DNA from 3 places in the Vreelandella mediterranea genome. Region 2 is predicted to be linked to each of the others. Evidence: predicted binding sites of a transcription regulator. Region 2 holds the regulator's gene; each other region holds the start of a gene.
What was found. The regulator FliA, encoded in region 2, starts transcription of late flagellar genes. The targets are predictions, from matches to a motif close to CTAAAGTTNNNNNNNNNNCNGCCGATA.

Region 1 (5,749 bases), 380 kb from region 2:
TTGGACCAGGAGCTTACGGCAACCGATACGAAATTGATGCTGAATTTCGGAGCTGGCGATACGCAAAAAACTTACGGCGTCGATATTAAAGCAGGCAGTACCCTGGCTGAGGTGCGTGATCAGATCAATGCGGATAAAGAGTCTGGCGTTACGGCTTCGCTCATCAATGATGGTAAAGGGTATCGCCTGGCGCTGAGCTCCAAGGAAACGGGCAAAGAGGCTTCGCTGACAGGGTTTTCAGGGCTGACCTCCCTTTCGATGGACCCCACCACGCTACGTGCTGGCCAGGATGCCGAGTTGAATGTCAACGGCATCGCGATTACGAGTAAAAGCAATCGGGTAGAAGAGGCTATCCAGGGAGTAACGCTCAACCTGACCGCTGCCTCCCCGACCCCGTCCACGCTTGTAATCGAGCGTGATGAGGCGTCACTGAAAGAAGCCATCAATGCCTTCGTTAGCAACTATAACGAAATGAAGTCCACCGTTGGCCGTATGACCGAATTCAAGGGCGTAGGTAATACATCGGGCGATTTAGTGGGCGACCGTACCGTTCGTACTATCGAAAACCGCCTGCGTCAGGATGTAACGGGCAACTTTGGAACGGGCGATATAACGCGGCTTGCTCAAATGGGTATCGACATCGACAAGCAGGGCCGCCTCCAGGTCGATGAAGCCAAACTGGATGAAGCAATTGCCAATAACTCCGAGGGTTTGGCTGCCTTTTTTGCAGGTGACACGAAAGAAGGCGGCTTTGCAGGGAAGATAAGTTCGACGCTCAAGGACATAACCGGGGATGACGGCATCATCAAGAGCTCCATCGGCAGTGCTGAGCTGCGAATAGAGAGCCTGGACCAGCGCAAGCTGCGTATGGAAGCCAGCATCGAGCGAAGCACTGAGCGCTACCGTAAGCAGTTCGGCCAGTTGGACGGCATGCTCGCCCAGATGAACTCCATGAGCAGCTACCTCTCTCAGCAGTTCGATATGATGAGCGCCATGCAGAAGAAGTAGGTCGTATTTTCCTGGCTGGGTCAGAACGCTTTTGACGTAACAGCCATCAACGCAAGTGACGGGGCCGAAAGGCCCCGTTTGCCGTTTGAGGATGCAACGACTTTTTTTATAAAAAAGTGCAAAAGAGTTAAAGAAGTGGGGCGACAGGCCGTTAATTATAATAACGGCGATGCAAGTGCCGATTCATAGGCCTCTCCCGGGCCACTAAACACCGAGGATTAAATTCATGTCTGTTATCAACACCAACATCACTTCCATGATCGGCCAGAACAACCTGAGCAAGTCCCAGGGCATGCTGGCTCAGGCGCAAGAGCGTCTCTCTTCCGGCCTTCGTATCAACAGCGCTTCCGACGATGCGGCTGGCCAGGCCATTGCCAACAAAATGACTGCCCAAATCAAGGGCATGGATCAGGCGAGCCGTAACGCCAGTGATGGTATCTCATTGGTACAGACCATGGAAGGCGGTCTGGATCAGGTTAACGATAACCTTCAGCGTATTCGCGAACTGGCAGTACAGGGTGCCAACGACACCAACACCGCTGATGACCGCGCCGCCATCACTACCGAGATCAACGAGCGCCTGGCAGAAATCGATCGTGTTGCGGGCAGCAACAACTTCAACGGTACTAATCTGCTAAACGTAGCTAGCGGTGCCGGTGCCGCGCTAAGTATCCAGGTAGGTTCTAATACTAACGTAGAGGACGTTATTACAGTTCAACGAATCGATGCTACCGTTAGTGGTCTTGGTTTGGAAACAGCGGCAGGATCTGGTGCTGCTGCAGTAGCTGGTGGGGAATTTAACGTTGCCAATGCTTCTGGTGGAGCTACTCACGCTGAGTTCCAGACAATGATCGATGCCGTGGATGCGGCTACCAAATCTCTGGATACCAACCGCGCAACATTGGGTGCCACGCTGAACCGTTTCGACTCGGTGATTGACAACCTGGCGACCACCACCACCAACCTGTCCGAAGCGCGTTCACGTATCGAAGATGCGGACTACGCGGTGGAAGTGTCCAACATGACGCGTGCCAACATCCTGCAGCAGGCCGGTACCTCCATGCTGGCCCAGGCCAACCAGACTCCGCAGTCCGTACTGTCTCTGCTGGGCTAATAGTACGCTAGCGCTAAATCATGACGGGGCCAATAGGCCCCGTTTTTTGGTTTTTTAACCCGCAATTTTTGTTAATTGAGTTTTTTGAAAATCGCCGCATGGCGGGAGCTTAAGCGCGATGGCTTGGGTGTTGAGTGGCTAATGTTACTTTCCCTTACATAAAAAACGTATTGTTTTCTAAAGACTTTGTACGAGCAGCCGTTACCAAGGGGTAGCGGCATGACAAACGTCGCAAAGTTGGCCCGCTGGCCAGTTATACTTCCAGGAGAAAATACTCATGTCTGTAATCAATACGAATATCACCTCCATGATCGGCCAGAACAACCTGAGCTCTTCGCAGAGCATGCTGGCTCAGGCGCAAGAACGTCTCTCCTCTGGTCTGCGCATCAACAGCGCTTCTGACGATGCCGCTGGTCAGGCCATCGCCAACAAAATGACCGCGCAAATCGATGGTATGAGCCAGGCAAGCCGTAACGCCAGCGACGGTATCTCGCTGGTACAGACCATGGAAGGCGGTCTCGACCAGGTGAACGACAACCTGCAGCGTATTCGTGAGCTGGCAGTACAGGGTGCCAATGACACCAATACTCAAGAAGACCGCGCGGCGATTGCCACTGAAATTAACGAACGTATCGAAGAAATTGATCGCGTTGCGGGTAGCACAAACTTTAACGGCACCAACTTACTGGCGAGTGGTGGTGGTGCTGACCTGAATATCCAGGTTGGCGCGAACACTTCCGGAAACGACACTATTGAAGTCTCCGTTTTTGACGCCACCAGCGAAAACCTGGGCGTAAGTGGGTCGGCGGCTACTATTTCCACGAATGCTGCTTCGGGTGGCTCCGGCGCCACTAACGAAAATTTCCAAGACCTGATCGACGATATTGATGATGCAGTAGAGACGCTTGATACCCAACGTGCGACGCTAGGTGCAACACTCAACCGCTTCGACTCGGTCATCGACAACCTGGCGACTACCGAAACCAATCTTTCCGAAGCGCGCTCGCGCATCGAAGATGCCGACTACGCGAAAGAAGTCTCCAATATGACCCGCGCCAACATTCTGCAACAGGCGGGTACGTCTATGCTTGCACAGGCGAATCAGACCCCGCAGTCCGTGCTGTCTCTGCTGGGCTAATAGTGCACTATTTGTAGCACTTAATAACGACGGGGCCACAAGGCCCCGTTTTTTATATTTTAGGTTAGGTAAAACCTTTTTTATCAATATCTTGTTGTTATTATTTTCCCTGCTTTTAAGCGTCACGCGTTCTCGAGAAAGATTTTTCAAAAAAATGAGCTATCGGCTAAAGAACTCGGTCGTACGGCCGTTAATTATAGTAACGGCGATGCAAGCGCCGATTTCCCGGCCCTTCCCAGGCCACTAAACACCGAGGATTGCTTCCATGTCCGTTATCAATACCAACATCACTTCCATGATCGGCCAGAACAACCTGAACAAGTCCCAGGGCATGCTGGCCCAGGCTCAGGAACGTCTTTCATCCGGTCTGCGCATCAACAGCGCCAAGGACGATGCCGCGGGTCAGGCCATCGCCAACAAAATGACCGCCCAAATCAAGGGCATGGATCAGGCGAGCCGTAACGCGAGCGATGGTATCTCGCTGGTACAAACCATGGAAGGCGGTCTGGATCAGGTTAACGATAACCTTCAGCGTATTCGCGAACTGGCAGTACAGGGTGCCAACGACACCAACACTGCTGATGACCGCGCCGCCATCACTACCGAGATCAACGAGCGCCTGGCAGAAATCGATCGTGTTGCGGGCAGCAACAACTTCAACGGTACTAATCTGCTAAACGTAGCTAGCGGTGCCGGTTCCGCGCTAAGTATCCAGGTAGGTTCTAATACTAACGCAGAGGACGTTATTACAGTTCAACGAATCGATGCTACCGTTAGTGGTCTTGGTTTGGAAACAGCGGCAGGATCTGGTGCTGCTGCAGTAGCTGGTGGGGAATTTAACGTTGCCAATGCTTCTGGTGGAGCTACTCACGCTGAGTTCCAGACAATGATCGATGCCGTGGATGCGGCTACCAAATCTCTGGATACCAACCGCGCAACATTGGGTGCCACGCTGAACCGTTTCGACTCGGTGATCGACAACCTGGCGACCACCACCACCAACCTGTCCGAAGCGCGTTCACGTATCGAAGATGCGGACTACGCGGTGGAAGTGTCCAACATGACCCGTGCCAACATCCTGCAGCAGGCCGGTACGTCCATGCTGGCCCAGGCCAACCAGACCCCGCAGTCCGTACTGTCTCTGCTGGGCTAATAAAGCAGTATCAGTAGCGTTTAACAATGACGGGGCCAATAGGCCCCGTTTTACGTTTAAGCCCCATACTGATGCTGAATGGTTTAAGTGTGGAAACGAGTCGCCGTAGCTTTGTACCGTCCTGGGATTCAACTGCTTGCACAGGATGGTTTATTTCTAAAAAGAGGTATTATTTTCTAAAGAATCCGGGCATACAGCCGTTAATTATAGTAACGGCGATGCTAACGCCGATTTCCCGGCCCCTCCCAGGCCACTAAACACCGAGGATTACCCCATGTCCGTTATCAACACCAACATCACTTCCATGATCGGCCAGAACAACCTGAGCAAGTCCCAGGGCATGCTGGCTCAGGCGCAAGAGCGTCTCTCTTCCGGCCTTCGTATCAACAGCGCTTCTGACGATGCGGCTGGCCAGGCCATTGCCAACAAAATGACTGCCCAAATCAAGGGCATGGATCAGGCGAGCCGTAACGCCAGTGATGGTATCTCATTGGTACAGACCATGGAAGGCGGTCTGGATCAGGTTAACGATAACCTTCAGCGTATTCGCGAACTGGCAGTACAGGGTGCCAACGACACCAACACCGCTGATGACCGCGCCGCCATCACTACCGAGATCAACGAGCGCCTGGCAGAAATCGATCGTGTTGCGGGCAGCAACAACTTCAACGGTACTAATCTGCTAAACGTAGCTAGCGGTGCCGGTGCCGCGCTAAGTATCCAGGTAGGTTCTAATACTAACGTAGAGGACGTTATTACAGTTCAACGAATCGATGCTACCGTTAGTGGTCTTGGTTTGGAAACAGCGGCAGGATCTGGTGCTGCTGCAGTAGCTGGTGGGGAATTTAACGTTGCCAATGCTTCTGGTGGAGCTACTCACGCTGAGTTCCAGACAATGATCGATGCCGTGGATGCGGCTACCAAATCTCTGGATACCAACCGCGCAACATTGGGTGCTACGCTGAACCGTTTCGACTCGGTGATCGACAACCTGGCGACCACCACCACCAACCTGTCCGAAGCACGTTCACGTATCGAAGATGCGGACTACGCGGTGGAAGTGTCCAACATGACCCGTGCCAACATCCTGCAGCAGGCCGGTACGTCCATGCTGGCCCAGGCCAACCAGACTCCGCAGTCCGTACTGTCTCTGCTGGGCTAATAAAGCAGTATCAGTAGCGTTTAACAATGACGGGGCCAATAGGCCCCGTTTTACGTTTAAGACCCATACTGATGCTGAATGGTTTAAGTGTGGAAACGAGTCGCCGTAGCTTTGTACCGTCCTGGGATTCAACTGCTTGCACAGGATGGTTTATTTCTAAAAAGAGGTATTATT
Region 2 (5,749 bases):
TGCCGAAGAGATCGGCGCGGCACTGCCCGACTCCCTCAGCGCGCTGGAACTTCAGGATGAGCGGTTGCTCGACTGGCTGCACCGCCAACTGATAGCGCGGCTTTCCGTGCTTCAGAGCGAGGCGGACTTTTTCGACCAAACCGGTATCGTGGCGCTGGTGGGGCCCACCGGCGTTGGCAAGACCACCACCACCGCCAAGCTTGCCGCGCGCTTTGTCATGCGCCACGGCACCCGGCCGGTCGCGCTGGTCACCACCGATAGCTTCCGGATCGGCGCCCACGAACAGCTACGCATTTATGCGCGCCTGCTCGATACGCCGATGTACGCCCTCGATCACGAACAGCCCATCGACAACCTGCTGGGGCGGTTAGGCGGCAAGCAGTGGGTGATCATCGACACCGTGGGCATGAGCCAGCGTGATCAGCGTGTCATCGAGCAGATCGGCCAGCTCCAGGGCGGCGAATCCCGGGTGCGTCTGGTGCTGGTGCTCAACGCCGCCAGCCAACCCGAAACCCTGGAAGAGGTGGTGCTTCGCTACCGCCAGGCTGCGCGGGCGGCAGGCGCCGAGCTCGACGAGTGTATTATTACCAAACAGGACGAAGCGGGGCGTTTGGCGCCGCTTCTGGATATCGTCATGCGCTTTGGGCTGCGCGTGCTGTTCTCCTCCAACGGCCAGCAGGTGCCCGAGGATATGGCGCTGGCCGACCCGGCCGCGCTGGTCGAGCAGGCGCTGGCAGGCCATACCGACGCCGCGCCGGACCGCCCGCCGTGGCCGAACGCGCCGCTGGCACCGCGCTGGTCCCAGGACGTGCTGGGCCAGGGGCGCCGGCTGAGTCTGCTGCTCGCGCAGCTGCGTGAGCGGGTGGCCGGGTTCGCGCTGCTCGAAGCGGTATGGGATATCGGCGCGCTGCCTGGCGTACTGCACGACCAGCGCCTGGCGGCACTTGCTGACCAGGCTTGCGAGCAGAATGCGCTGGGCATCGTCTGGTCACCGCGGCGCAACGAGCGTGGCATGGAGTGGTCGATGCCGGATCTGAGCCTCGACGCCGACGGCCAGCTTTGTGCGCTAACGCTTTTACAGCACCGCCAGCCCGCTGGCTGGCAGGCCCGTATCGACGCCCAGCGCCAGGCGGCGGTCCATCTGCTGCCGACCCTTGCCGAGGGCGAGACCCTGGACGCGCTGGAAAGCGAGCGTTTGACCTGGGTCAGCCAGGTGACCGGCGCTCAGCGGATATACTGGCAGGGCGAGCGCTACGCGTTGACGGCCCTGTTTGGCGAAAGCGAACTCTCGCATCGGGTCAACGTGCGCTTTCGCGGTCAGCCGCTACAGCTATGGAATGCCCACGCCGAGGTCACCGACCAGGCCGGGCGGCATTTTCTCGCCTGGTACGGCGAGCTGCGCGACCCGGAAAGCGCCAAGCGCGTGGCCAAGCGCTACTGGCTCACCCCGGCGCGGCTGGGGGCCGAGGTGCTATCGCTGCTGGTCACTCAGCTGCAAAGCGAAGCCGCCGCTATATTGACCAAGCGAGCCTGGCGCGCGCTCAAGGAAGCCGATGGCGGCGAGGTTAGCGCCCAGCTGCGCCTTTTGATGGCCAGCGGTGCCGCCGCGGCCGCCACGCACCTGGACAACGCCCAGGACGAGGCCGCGCAAACGCTGCGCCAGGACGTGATGCGCCTCTCCAAAACGACTCGCAAGCGCCGCGATACCGCGCTACTCGACGCGCTGATGCATATGTTGATGACCCGGGACGCCATCCGTCAGCTGGGTAGCGTCAGCCGCGAGGCCTTGGCATGAGCGGCGGCGACCAGGCCTCGGGGCTGCGCCAGTGGGCGAGCCTGCGCAACGAAGAGCGGGCGCAGCAGGCCGCCATCGACGAGACACCAGCAAAGCAGGCTGGCAGCGAGTACGCCGAGCCCGACGTGGACACCCAGGCCACCCCGCCGGCAAGCGAAGCCACCCCGCCGGTGGTCAAGACGCCGCTGGCGGTGGTGGGGCTGCCGACGAAAAGCGTCGCCCCGGTCAAAGAGCGCCTTGGCGAGTGGGCCGAGCTTGGCCGGCGCTGGGCGGCGACCCCGGAAAGCTGGGAGGTCATCCCGGTGGATGCCAGCGAGCCGTTGGAGGCGCTTTGCGAGCGCTATTCACGCTGGGCGCTTTGGGTGCGCAGCGACGCGGACGCCTTCGCGAGCATGTATCGCACGCTGCGCCAGCTCAACGACAACCAGGGGCCCCGCCAGCTACTGGCGCTGCACGAGCCCGGCTTGCCCCGCGAAGGGCTTTTAGACAATTTGCAGAAGGCGGCGGCGAATTATCTGAATATCGAACTGCTGCTACTAGCGCGGTAGGCCACAATGAAAAAGCGTTTTCTGAAAAAGAGTCTTCAAGGCGTCGCGCTACTGATGGCGATGGGGTCGAGCTTGGCGTTGACCGCTCAGGCGGGCACCGGCAGCTGGAGTAAGGAGGTCACCGGTATGATGGTGGCCATGAGCGACCGGGCGGTCAGCAGCCAGGTTTTGGCGCCGCCGCCGGTAGCGGAGATCGCCCAGGGGCGCATCGAACGCGTTCACTGGGGGTATGAGGCACCGTTCGGCGCCGCGCTGCAGGCCTGGCTTTGCCACCCCGAGCGCTGCGTCGAGCTCAGCGGCCAGCGCGGAAGCGAAACCGGGTTGGCCGGGCTTTCCGCCGATGCGCCGCTGGCGTTTCGCTTCGCGTTGGGGCGCGGGCAGCGGCCGATGCGGGTAAAAGGGCTTCACGTGATTGTGAACTACCAGTGACGAGTGTATAGCCACGAGGCACGAGGATGTATACAGCACAAGGCAGAATTCAACACAGCGAAATGGTCACTCAGCACATGCCGCTGGTGCGCCGCCAGGCGCTGGCGCTGCAGGTCCGCCTGCCGGCGAGCATCGAACTCGATGATCTGATTCAGGCCGGCATGGTCGGCCTATTGGAGGCGCTTGGGCGCTTTGACGCCTCCCAGGGGGCGAGCTTCGCCACCTTTGCCAGTCAGCGGATACGCGGGGCGATGGTCGATGAGCTGCGCACCCGGGATTGGCTGCCGCGCAGCGTGCGGCGCTCGGCCCGGGCCATGGACGAGGCGGTTCGCCATCTCGAACAGAACCTGGGCCGGGCACCGGAGGAGGGCGAGATCGCCCGGCATCTGGACATGCCGCTTGGCGAGTATCACCAACTGCTCAACGACGCCAACAGCGGCCACCTGCTGCCCTTCGAGGAGCTTCTGGAAGAGGGCGGGGAACCCGCTCAGGAGGCGCTGAATGCGCCTTTTGAGGAGCTTTTGGATGGCCAGCAGCGCGAAACCCTGATCGCAGCGATCGAAGCGCTGCCCGAGCGGGAAAAGCTCCTGATGGCGCTTTACTACCAGGAGGAGCTCAACCTGAAAGAGGTGGGCGCAGTACTGGGGGTGACCGAATCGCGTGTTTCACAGCTGCACAGCCAGGCCATTAGCCGTCTGCGCGCGCGGCTGCACGAGCCAGATTGACGCATTTTAACCGTTAAACCCAACCGGCGAGGAGCCGTCGATGAACCCCTCTACCTTGATCGGTATATTTGCCAGTATTCTGCTACTGGTTAGCGTGCTGTTTTTCACCGCGGAATCCCCGGAGAGCTTTCTCAACTTGCCCGGGCTTGCCATCGTGGTGACCGGCACCCTGGCGGCGACCTTCATCAGCTACCCGCTCAAGGAGGTACTGCGGGTGGTACGCTTGGTGGGGCTGGTATTTCGCCGCGAGAACACCTACGTGCGCGACGATATCAACGAGCTGGTGTCCATGTCGCGGCTCTGGTTCAAGGGCGACGTACGGGCGGTGGAGCGCGAGCTCGAACACACGCGCAACCCGTTTCTGCGCACCGGCATTCAGCTGGTGATCGCCAACACCAAGGAAGATGAAATCTTCGACATGCTGCGCTGGCGTATCGCCCGGCTCAAGGCACGCGAGCACGCCGAGGCGCAGATCTTTCGCACCATGGCGACCTACGCCCCGGCCTTTGGCATGATCGGCACTCTCGTGGGGCTGGTTAATATGCTGGAGGTCATGGACGCCGGTGACTTGGAGGTGATCGGCCCGCGCATGGCGGTGGCGCTGCTCACGACCTTCTACGGTATCTTGCTTGCCAACCTGGTCTTCAAACCGGTGGCGGTGAAGCTCGAGCGGCGCACCGAAGAGCGCTTGATCACCATGAACATGGTGCTCGAGGGTATCTCGCTGATCACCAAGCGCCGCTTGCCGTCGTTCATCGAAGAGACGTTGAACTCCTTCGTGGCCAACTACAACGACGAGATTCGTGATGCCAACGTGAAGCCGCGCGCCGAGAACGACGCGCCTGCCAAGGGGTAGGGCGATGAACCGCGAAGCCCGCCACGCACTGGAATCGCCATTCACCGGGGATGGCGACAGTGAAGATGGGTGGCTGACCAGCTACCTGGACGTATTGACGCTGTTGATCACGCTGTTCGTGCTGCTGTTGGCGCTCACCCCGGCGGGCACCGGCGACGAAGCCGCCGGCACGCCCACGACCTCGGGTATCCAGCCGCTCTCTTCGGGGCTTCAACCGCTCCACAGCGGGCTGAGCCCGGCGATGGACAGCCTCGATATTCAAGGCGTGAGCGTCTCCGAGGGGCGCGAAGGCATTACCCTGCGCATCGACGATAGCTTGCTGTTCGACAGCGGCGCGGCGCGGCTAACCGCTCAAGGTGAAGAGGTGCTGGAAAGCCTTGGCGAGGTCATCGACACCTTCGATGGCGAGATATCAGTGGAGGGGCACACCGACAACGTGCCGATCGCCACCGCCTCGTTTGCCTCCAACTGGGAGCTTTCGACGGGGCGGGCGATTGCCGTGGTGCGCCACCTGGAAGAGGAAGGCGTGGCGCGGGAACGCCTGCGCGCCGTTGGCTACGCCGATACGCGCCCGCTCGAGGCGAACGACACCGTAAGCGGGCGCGCCGCCAACCGGCGCGTCGAGTTCGTACTGCGCCGGCCGCCTAACGCCGCGGCGCCGGCCTCGCGTTAGGCGCTGGCGCAGCGGCGCTGCGTCTCGCGAATCGCCTCGCCGGCGCCCGCCAAACTGAACGTCATGGTCCAGGGCGGTTCGTCGCCCTGCTCGAAACCGATATAAAGCTGCTCGCCGTCGCTCATTTGGCCGAGCAGCGCATCGAGCTCGCCCAGGTAGAAGTGGCTATAGAAGCCGTCATCCCCCTCCTCGACGATAAACTCCGCCATGGTGTCGATCAGCGACGCCTGGTCGACGCGCAGCCGGGCCGGTACCAGGTTCACCGCGCGGCTTTCGGTTTGCGTCTGTTCCAGGGTGACGCGCATCTCGAGCCAGGGCAGGTGGCAGATGCCTTCGGTGGCGTTCACGCTCAGTGTAGCGTCCGAGTAGCTTTGCGTCTCGACGGCGCGGAAATGGCGCTTGTCCTCGGCCTCGAGGGTCATGGCTTGCCAGGCGTCAAAAATGGCCTCCTGGCTTATCGGGTAGCGCTCGGCCAGCGCCGCACTGAAAAACGAAAGCCCGGCCGCGCCCAGCGCGAAAGAAACAAGTAAGCGAGTGGTCATGATGTAAAAGGCCAAACGTTGAGCAGGGTAAAAAGGCGTAACCGAATCACTCGGACTGGCCGAGCAGGGGCCTTACGCTGTCGTTTAAGTAGCAATCGTCGAACTCGCCTTCCGCGGCCAGCGCCGCCATGTCGGGAATATTGACGTGGTGACGGTCACGATACACCAGGCCATCCTCGCT
Region 3 (5,749 bases), 1.3 Mb from region 2:
TCGCAACGCCTCTTCATCAAGCGTCGAGCCCCATACCATGGGCACGAAGGGGGCGTCTTGCTGGGTGTCGCGTTGGCTCACCGCTTCGCCGGGTAGCGCCGACCAGTTATACCACCAGCTAATGCCTTCGGCGGCGGTTTGCAGATCGGCAGGTGTCAGCTCGGGGGAGACCAAGCCACGCTTGGTGGACGTGGCCGCATCCGCCGTCAAGCTAAACGTTATCCAGCCAATAGCCAAAAGGGCCACGAGCGTTTTTTGAAGGGGATGACCCTGATGGCGAATGGCATGGCTGGCGAACGAATGAATCTTCAAACGAAACCTCTTTTTCAATTGACCCTACAGGTAACCTGCAACGTACTATTTTGATAAGCCGGCTCGAAGGAGCAATACTGGCCAAGTCATGAGGTATCGATTAAAGGCGAGTTGACTAATTTTGTATACCTTGACGGTCATTTTCCCGGTTCAAAAGTACTAGATTTCATTATCCGCCATGTTGGAAAAACGCTTGGCTGGCGCCGCAGATTCCGCTGGCCGTGGCACCACCCCCGAAGAGATCGCCCAGGGCATTGCTTGGCTTTTATCCGACGAGGCCTCTTACGTGACCGGCGCGTTTATCGATATGGCGGGGGGTAAGTAGTCCCCAGCGCCTTATCATTAAAAGTAGATACTCAAGGTGGAAAGCCATGATCAAGGGTTTGAACCATATTACGTTAGCCGTTAGCGACCTCGAGCGCTCACTCCACTTTTATACCCACGTGCTGGGGCTTGCCGGTCACGTGAAGTGGGACAATGGCGCTTACCTTTCGGCAGGAGATCTATGGTTGTGCCTCTCTTGCGATACCCCTTGTGCGAAAGAGGATTACACCCATATCGCGTTCGATATCGAAAAGGCCGATTTCGACGCCTTTTGCACCCGGCTCAAAGCGCTGAATGTACGTCAATGGAAAGAGAACACCAGCGAAGGAGCGTCTATCTATATACTGGACCCGGACGAACACAAACTGGAAATTCACGCGGGTGGTTTGGCAAGCCGGTTGGCCTCGCTTAATTCGAAACCTTACAGCGGGCTCGTTTGGCTTTAAACTGGCTGCGTAAAGGTGTAGCGTCACGCGCAAACACGCCAGCGGCAGGTTCCGATTTTTATTCAAGAGACGTTTTGACGTAATGATTAACACCAAAATCTACAAGGCCGTGTATGAGCTGGCCGAGAAGCTGATGAAGGCGGCGCACAAGGACGACCGCGAAAGCTTCGATGTGCTGTACGCCGAGCTCGAAGCTATCTGTATCGATAACGAATACACCGAGAAAGACCACCCGGAGCAATGGGAAACGCTGGCCGACTTTAGCGAAGAGCTGGACGAGGCGCTGGTGATTTACCAAAAAGCGCTGGATAAAGCCGTCGCTATACCCTCCCAGGATCATATCGCTTCGATCGGTTTCTCGATGGCAACGCTGCAGGTAGAGCGGGACGACATCGACGACGCCATTAAAAGCCTGCGCCAAGCCAAAGCCGGCGCAGCCAACATTCAAGATGATGAACTGAAAGCAGAGATCGACGCGCTGCTGACCTCGCTCACTACTCGTTAGGACCCTCACGTTGACCAATAACGATATTTTACGCCGCATCCGTTACACCTTCGATTTGAAAGACACTGCCATCGTGGCCATTTTCAAGCTGGCCGATGTGGACGTTGCTTTAGAGCAGGTAACGGCCTGGTTGAAAAAGGACGACGACGAGGCCTTTGAGGCGATGAAGGACAAGGATCTGGCGGCGTTTTTGAACGGCTTTATCAGCTACAAGCGTGGCAAGCGTGAAGGCCCGGCGCCCACGCCGGAAACCAGCCTCAATAACAACAAGGTGTTCCAAAAGCTGCGTATCGCCTTGAACATGCAGGCCGACGATATTATCGCGGTGTTCGAGCGCGAGGGTCTGCCGTTAAGCCACCATGAACTGAGCGCGTTTTTCCGTAAGCCCGGTCACAAGAATTACCGTGAGTGCAAGGATCAAATGCTGCGTAATTTTCTGATGGGCCTGCAGAACCAGTATCGCCCGGCGCAGGTAAACGGCGCTGCGAAGGCGTAAGCCTACCGCTCTTGCACGGCGTTTTAAACGAAGTGTTGCAAACTAAAAAGGCCCCTTTGGGGCCTTTTTGCTACGCGGGGTGCGGTTTAGAACTCGAAACCGAAGTTGGTGAGAAACGCCGTATTCCAGCCGTTGTCGACCGGCGAGCCGAAGTAATTCAAACCGTTTTTGTTGCTCACGATATCGAACCAGGCAAAGAACGGGCCGGCGGTCATTTGTACCCCCAGGTCGTTGACCATGGGGTTTTGTTGATCGCCGAAGCCGCCATTGATGGCGCTGTAGTCGCCGGAGGGGTCGATGACGCTGAAGTCGTTGAAGAAGAACAGGTTGTCGACCGGGCCCCAATCCACTTCCAGGTTGTAGCCCACGCTTGCCGAGTAGATTTCGCCCTTGGCGGGGATCAGGTAGTTGAAGTTGAAGGCGCCGATTTGCAGGCCGTTATCGGAAATACCCGATTCACTTTCCGCCGGGTTCTTGGCGCTGTACTCGTAGGTCGTGGCCTGAGCGAGCGTGCGCCAGTTGCCGTAGCTTCCGTCTACGCCCAGGGCGGCGGACCAGTTATCGCCGCTGCGCTCGGTGTTGCGGTTATAAAGTTGGCCGCCTTTGGCCGACACGTTCACTTGGGTGGTGTAGTCGGTGTCGTAACCAAAGGTATAGCCCACTCGCGCGGCGACCTGGTTCTCTTCGCTGTTACCCTGAGCGCTGTCGCCCACGGCGTTGGCGCCGTAGTGCTCGTTGTCGTTACTCAAGCTGTCGCTTTTGAAAAAGGCCAGCGACGTATCCCAGGCCCCGGCAGAGCGGTCCCACTTGATACCGGCGTTCTGGTTATCGTTGAAGCCCGCCAGGTACCCCAGGTTGCCATAGTAGCCCAGGTAGCCGTAATCCATGTTGCCGAACGGGGTTTGTACCAGCCCCAACTGAATGGAATCTTCTTCGGTGGGGTTATAGCCGACCCAGCCGTGCTGCAGGAAGTGGTAGTCGTCGTAGAAGCGGTAGGCCAGGGAATAATCGATATTGCCGGTTTCGCCCTCGACGGTGAAAACGAGCTTGCCGAAGTCGAGATCGCCAACGGTATCCTTGCTCTGGTCATCCCAGTCGTTTGCGCTGCCGCTAAACTCTATCAGTCCGCCGAATTCGACCTGCTGCATCTCTTCGAGTGTACTTTGGTTTTCTTGGGCCAGTTCTTGTCCGTCGCGGGAGGAGGAGCCTTCGACGCCCGTATCACCGGATGAGCTTTGATCCGTATAGCCCTGGCTTGAAGAGCCTCGATTCGATGAGCCCTGGTTCGCATCCTGACTCGTATAGCCCTGATTGGAGTAGCCTTGGGAGGTCGTGCCTGACTGAGCGGCGGTGCCTTGCTGGCTTTCCAACCGTTCGAGACGCTGCTGCATCTGATTGAGCTGTGAGCGCAGCTCTTCGATGGTTTGCTGGTCACTGGTTTGCGCTGCCGCGCTCGAGATCATGGCTGCGGAAACGCTAAGCCCTAGTGCCAGCTTGTTGAACTGGCATACGCGTAGGTATGACATGAAGTTTTCCTTGCTAGTGTCGTTTTATATGCCTTTTTAATTATTAAAAGCCGGCTGGGTTAAATACCGCCCCGAAAAGAGGCCGGTATGAAAGGCAGGGTGAGACGCGTGCCCAGCCATTACACTAGTACAATCGCGCGCTAAAGCAACTACCTACCGGTGAGCCTCGGGCCGGCAGTGGGCTATAATCGGGACAACCGGCCAATGGGGCGGCGTTAAAGTCGGAGGGCGATTGACCGATATAAGGTATGGATAGCAAAGCAAACGTTTTTCAACCATTGCGAGCCCTACATGCCCACCACGCTGCGTGCCCTAATGGCCGCCCTCGTTTTTTCCGTACTTCCCGCCAGCGCCCAAGCGGACGCCGCCGAAACAGCGGTGATGGCTTGGCTGCAAAGTATCGATAACGGTGAGTTCGAGAAAGCCTGGGAAAACGCTTCACCGCTTTTACAGCGCCCGCTTTCGCCCAGCATGCTGGCGCGTACCATCGAGCTTGCCCGCCAGGACGTAGGCGAGATGAAGTCCCGCCGCCGCCTGCGCGTGATCAGCGAGACTTCGATGCCCGGCGCCCCGCGGGGGGACTACAAGATATTTACCTTCCAGACCAACTTCGCCAACCGGCTGCTCACCGAAACCGTTACCCCGCATTTCGAAGACGGCGCCTGGCGGGTCAGCGGCTACTATGTTCAATAGAGACCAGGTTCAATAAATACTGGGTTCAATAGAGACCGGATCAATAGCGGCAGCGGCCAGGCTTCATCGCGCCGCTTGGCCCGTCTGATTGCGTCCGTCAGGCTTTGATGCAGACGAATATCGCGTTGCCCGAGGTGGTGTTCCAGGGCGTAATGGCCCCGTAGTCGTGCTCGAAAACCTGCACGGTGAAGTAGGGGATAAGCAGCGCCGTGAGTTCGGCGAAACTGACGGCGACCATGGCGTGTTCATCGTCCCAGCGCTCAACGCCGCTTCCCCGACTTTTTTCGATACTTAGCTTGAGTGACTGCTTTTCGCCACTGCCCGGGTAGTGCCAGCCCGAACGAAACGCGAACTCGTCATCTCCCTTGCGCACCTTGTGTCCGACCAGAAGCGCATTGTCGATCTTTTCCCTGTCCACGGCGTTGAAACAAAACATGCCGCCGCTTTCAAGCGCGCGGTAGGCGCTTTGGATACACGCCTTTAGCCGCGCTACGCCGTCGCTGTAGTGAATCGAGTAGAGAAAGCAGGTGATCAGGTCTTGGGGTTCGCTAACGCTGAAATCCCCCATGTCCTGGCGGCTGAACTGTGCCTCGGGGCAGCGGGCGGCGGCCAATGCCAGCATGGGTGGGTTGATATCCAGGCCGCTGCTTGTAAAGCCCGCATCCAAAAAGTGGCGCACGTGCGGGCCGGTGCCGCAGGCCAGGTCCAGATGCCGGCGACCGCCGTTACCCAGCACATGATGAAGGCGCTGCACGCCGCGGCTCTGCTCCGGGTAGTCGATGTCCTCGCACATCAAGTCGTAATAGTGAGAAAGGTCGGTATAAAGTGCGTTGACGGACATGGCAGGGCGGCGCTCGTAAGGGGGTGGCGCATGGTAAACGAGCGCTCTGAATTTTAGAAGCGATGCCGTGGCTCCTTTAAAAGGCCACGGGCAGAGAGCTGTGGCCTTTACGAAGAGGCCGTCATGTCAGGAACGAACTGCATACTAATGGCCACCCTGTTCCAGCTATTCATTGCAAGAATGACGGCGGTCAGCTCCATAAGATCGCGCTCACCAAACGCATCCAGCGCTTGCTGATAGGTGGGGTCATCCACCCGCTGTCGATTGACCAGCGTCAAAGCTTCAGCCCATGCCAGAGCGGCGCGCTCCTGGACATTGAAGCAGGGCGCTTCGCGCCAGCCAGGCAGAACGTCGAGACGCCTTTGATGCTCGCCACTCTCGCGTGCTTGTTCGGCATGCTTATGTTGGCAAAAACAGCACTGGTTTAGCTGGGAAACACGTAGCTCGACCAGGTGCACGATCATGGGTGTCACAGCACTATCCGAGCTTGTATTGGCCAGTGCGACGAGGTGTTTGGGGATACGCGGATTGAGCGTGTAAACCGATTGCCGGGAGAGGCGTGTGTTCATGGTGCAGGCCTGTGTCGTTTAAGAAAGGCCTTAATTT

Region 1: the regulator FliA is predicted to act here: its motif matches at 1,136-1,162, upstream of ACWFVE_RS02480 (flagellin N-terminal helical domain-containing protein).
Region 3: the regulator FliA is predicted to act here: its motif matches at 3,825-3,851, upstream of ACWFVE_RS06535 (DUF4019 domain-containing protein).

Annotation. Positions count from the first base shown of each region.
Region 1 is NZ_OZ310198.1:513,553-519,301, forward strand. Features, by position in the region: gene fliD (flagellar filament capping protein FliD) at 1-1,008, shown strand, start outside; gene ACWFVE_RS02480 (flagellin N-terminal helical domain-containing protein) at 1,235-2,122, shown strand; gene ACWFVE_RS02485 (flagellin N-terminal helical domain-containing protein) at 2,400-3,260, shown strand; gene ACWFVE_RS02490 (flagellin N-terminal helical domain-containing protein) at 3,526-4,413, shown strand; gene ACWFVE_RS02495 (flagellin N-terminal helical domain-containing protein) at 4,688-5,575, shown strand.
Region 2 is NZ_OZ310198.1:131,830-137,578, forward strand. Features, by position in the region: gene flhF (flagellar biosynthesis protein FlhF) at 1-1,795, shown strand, start outside; gene ACWFVE_RS00620 (hypothetical protein) at 1,792-2,343, shown strand; gene ACWFVE_RS00625 (flagellar protein FlhE) at 2,350-2,772, shown strand; gene ACWFVE_RS00630 (RNA polymerase sigma factor FliA) at 2,799-3,497, shown strand; gene ACWFVE_RS00635 (motility protein A) at 3,538-4,353, shown strand; gene ACWFVE_RS00640 (OmpA/MotB family protein) at 4,358-5,026, shown strand; gene ACWFVE_RS00645 (hypothetical protein) at 5,023-5,568, opposite strand; gene ACWFVE_RS00650 (Crp/Fnr family transcriptional regulator) at 5,615-5,749, opposite strand, start outside.
Region 3 is NZ_OZ310198.1:1,382,462-1,388,210, forward strand. Features, by position in the region: gene ACWFVE_RS06505 (glycosyl hydrolase) at 1-312, opposite strand, end outside; gene ACWFVE_RS06510 (SDR family oxidoreductase) at 506-637, shown strand; gene fos (fosfomycin resistance glutathione transferase) at 684-1,082, shown strand; gene ACWFVE_RS06520 (tetratricopeptide repeat protein) at 1,165-1,587, shown strand; gene ACWFVE_RS06525 (DUF1456 family protein) at 1,598-2,083, shown strand; gene ACWFVE_RS06530 (hypothetical protein) at 2,170-3,609, opposite strand; gene ACWFVE_RS06535 (DUF4019 domain-containing protein) at 3,901-4,302, shown strand; gene ACWFVE_RS06540 (class I SAM-dependent DNA methyltransferase) at 4,400-5,143, opposite strand; gene ACWFVE_RS06545 (carboxymuconolactone decarboxylase family protein) at 5,251-5,712, opposite strand.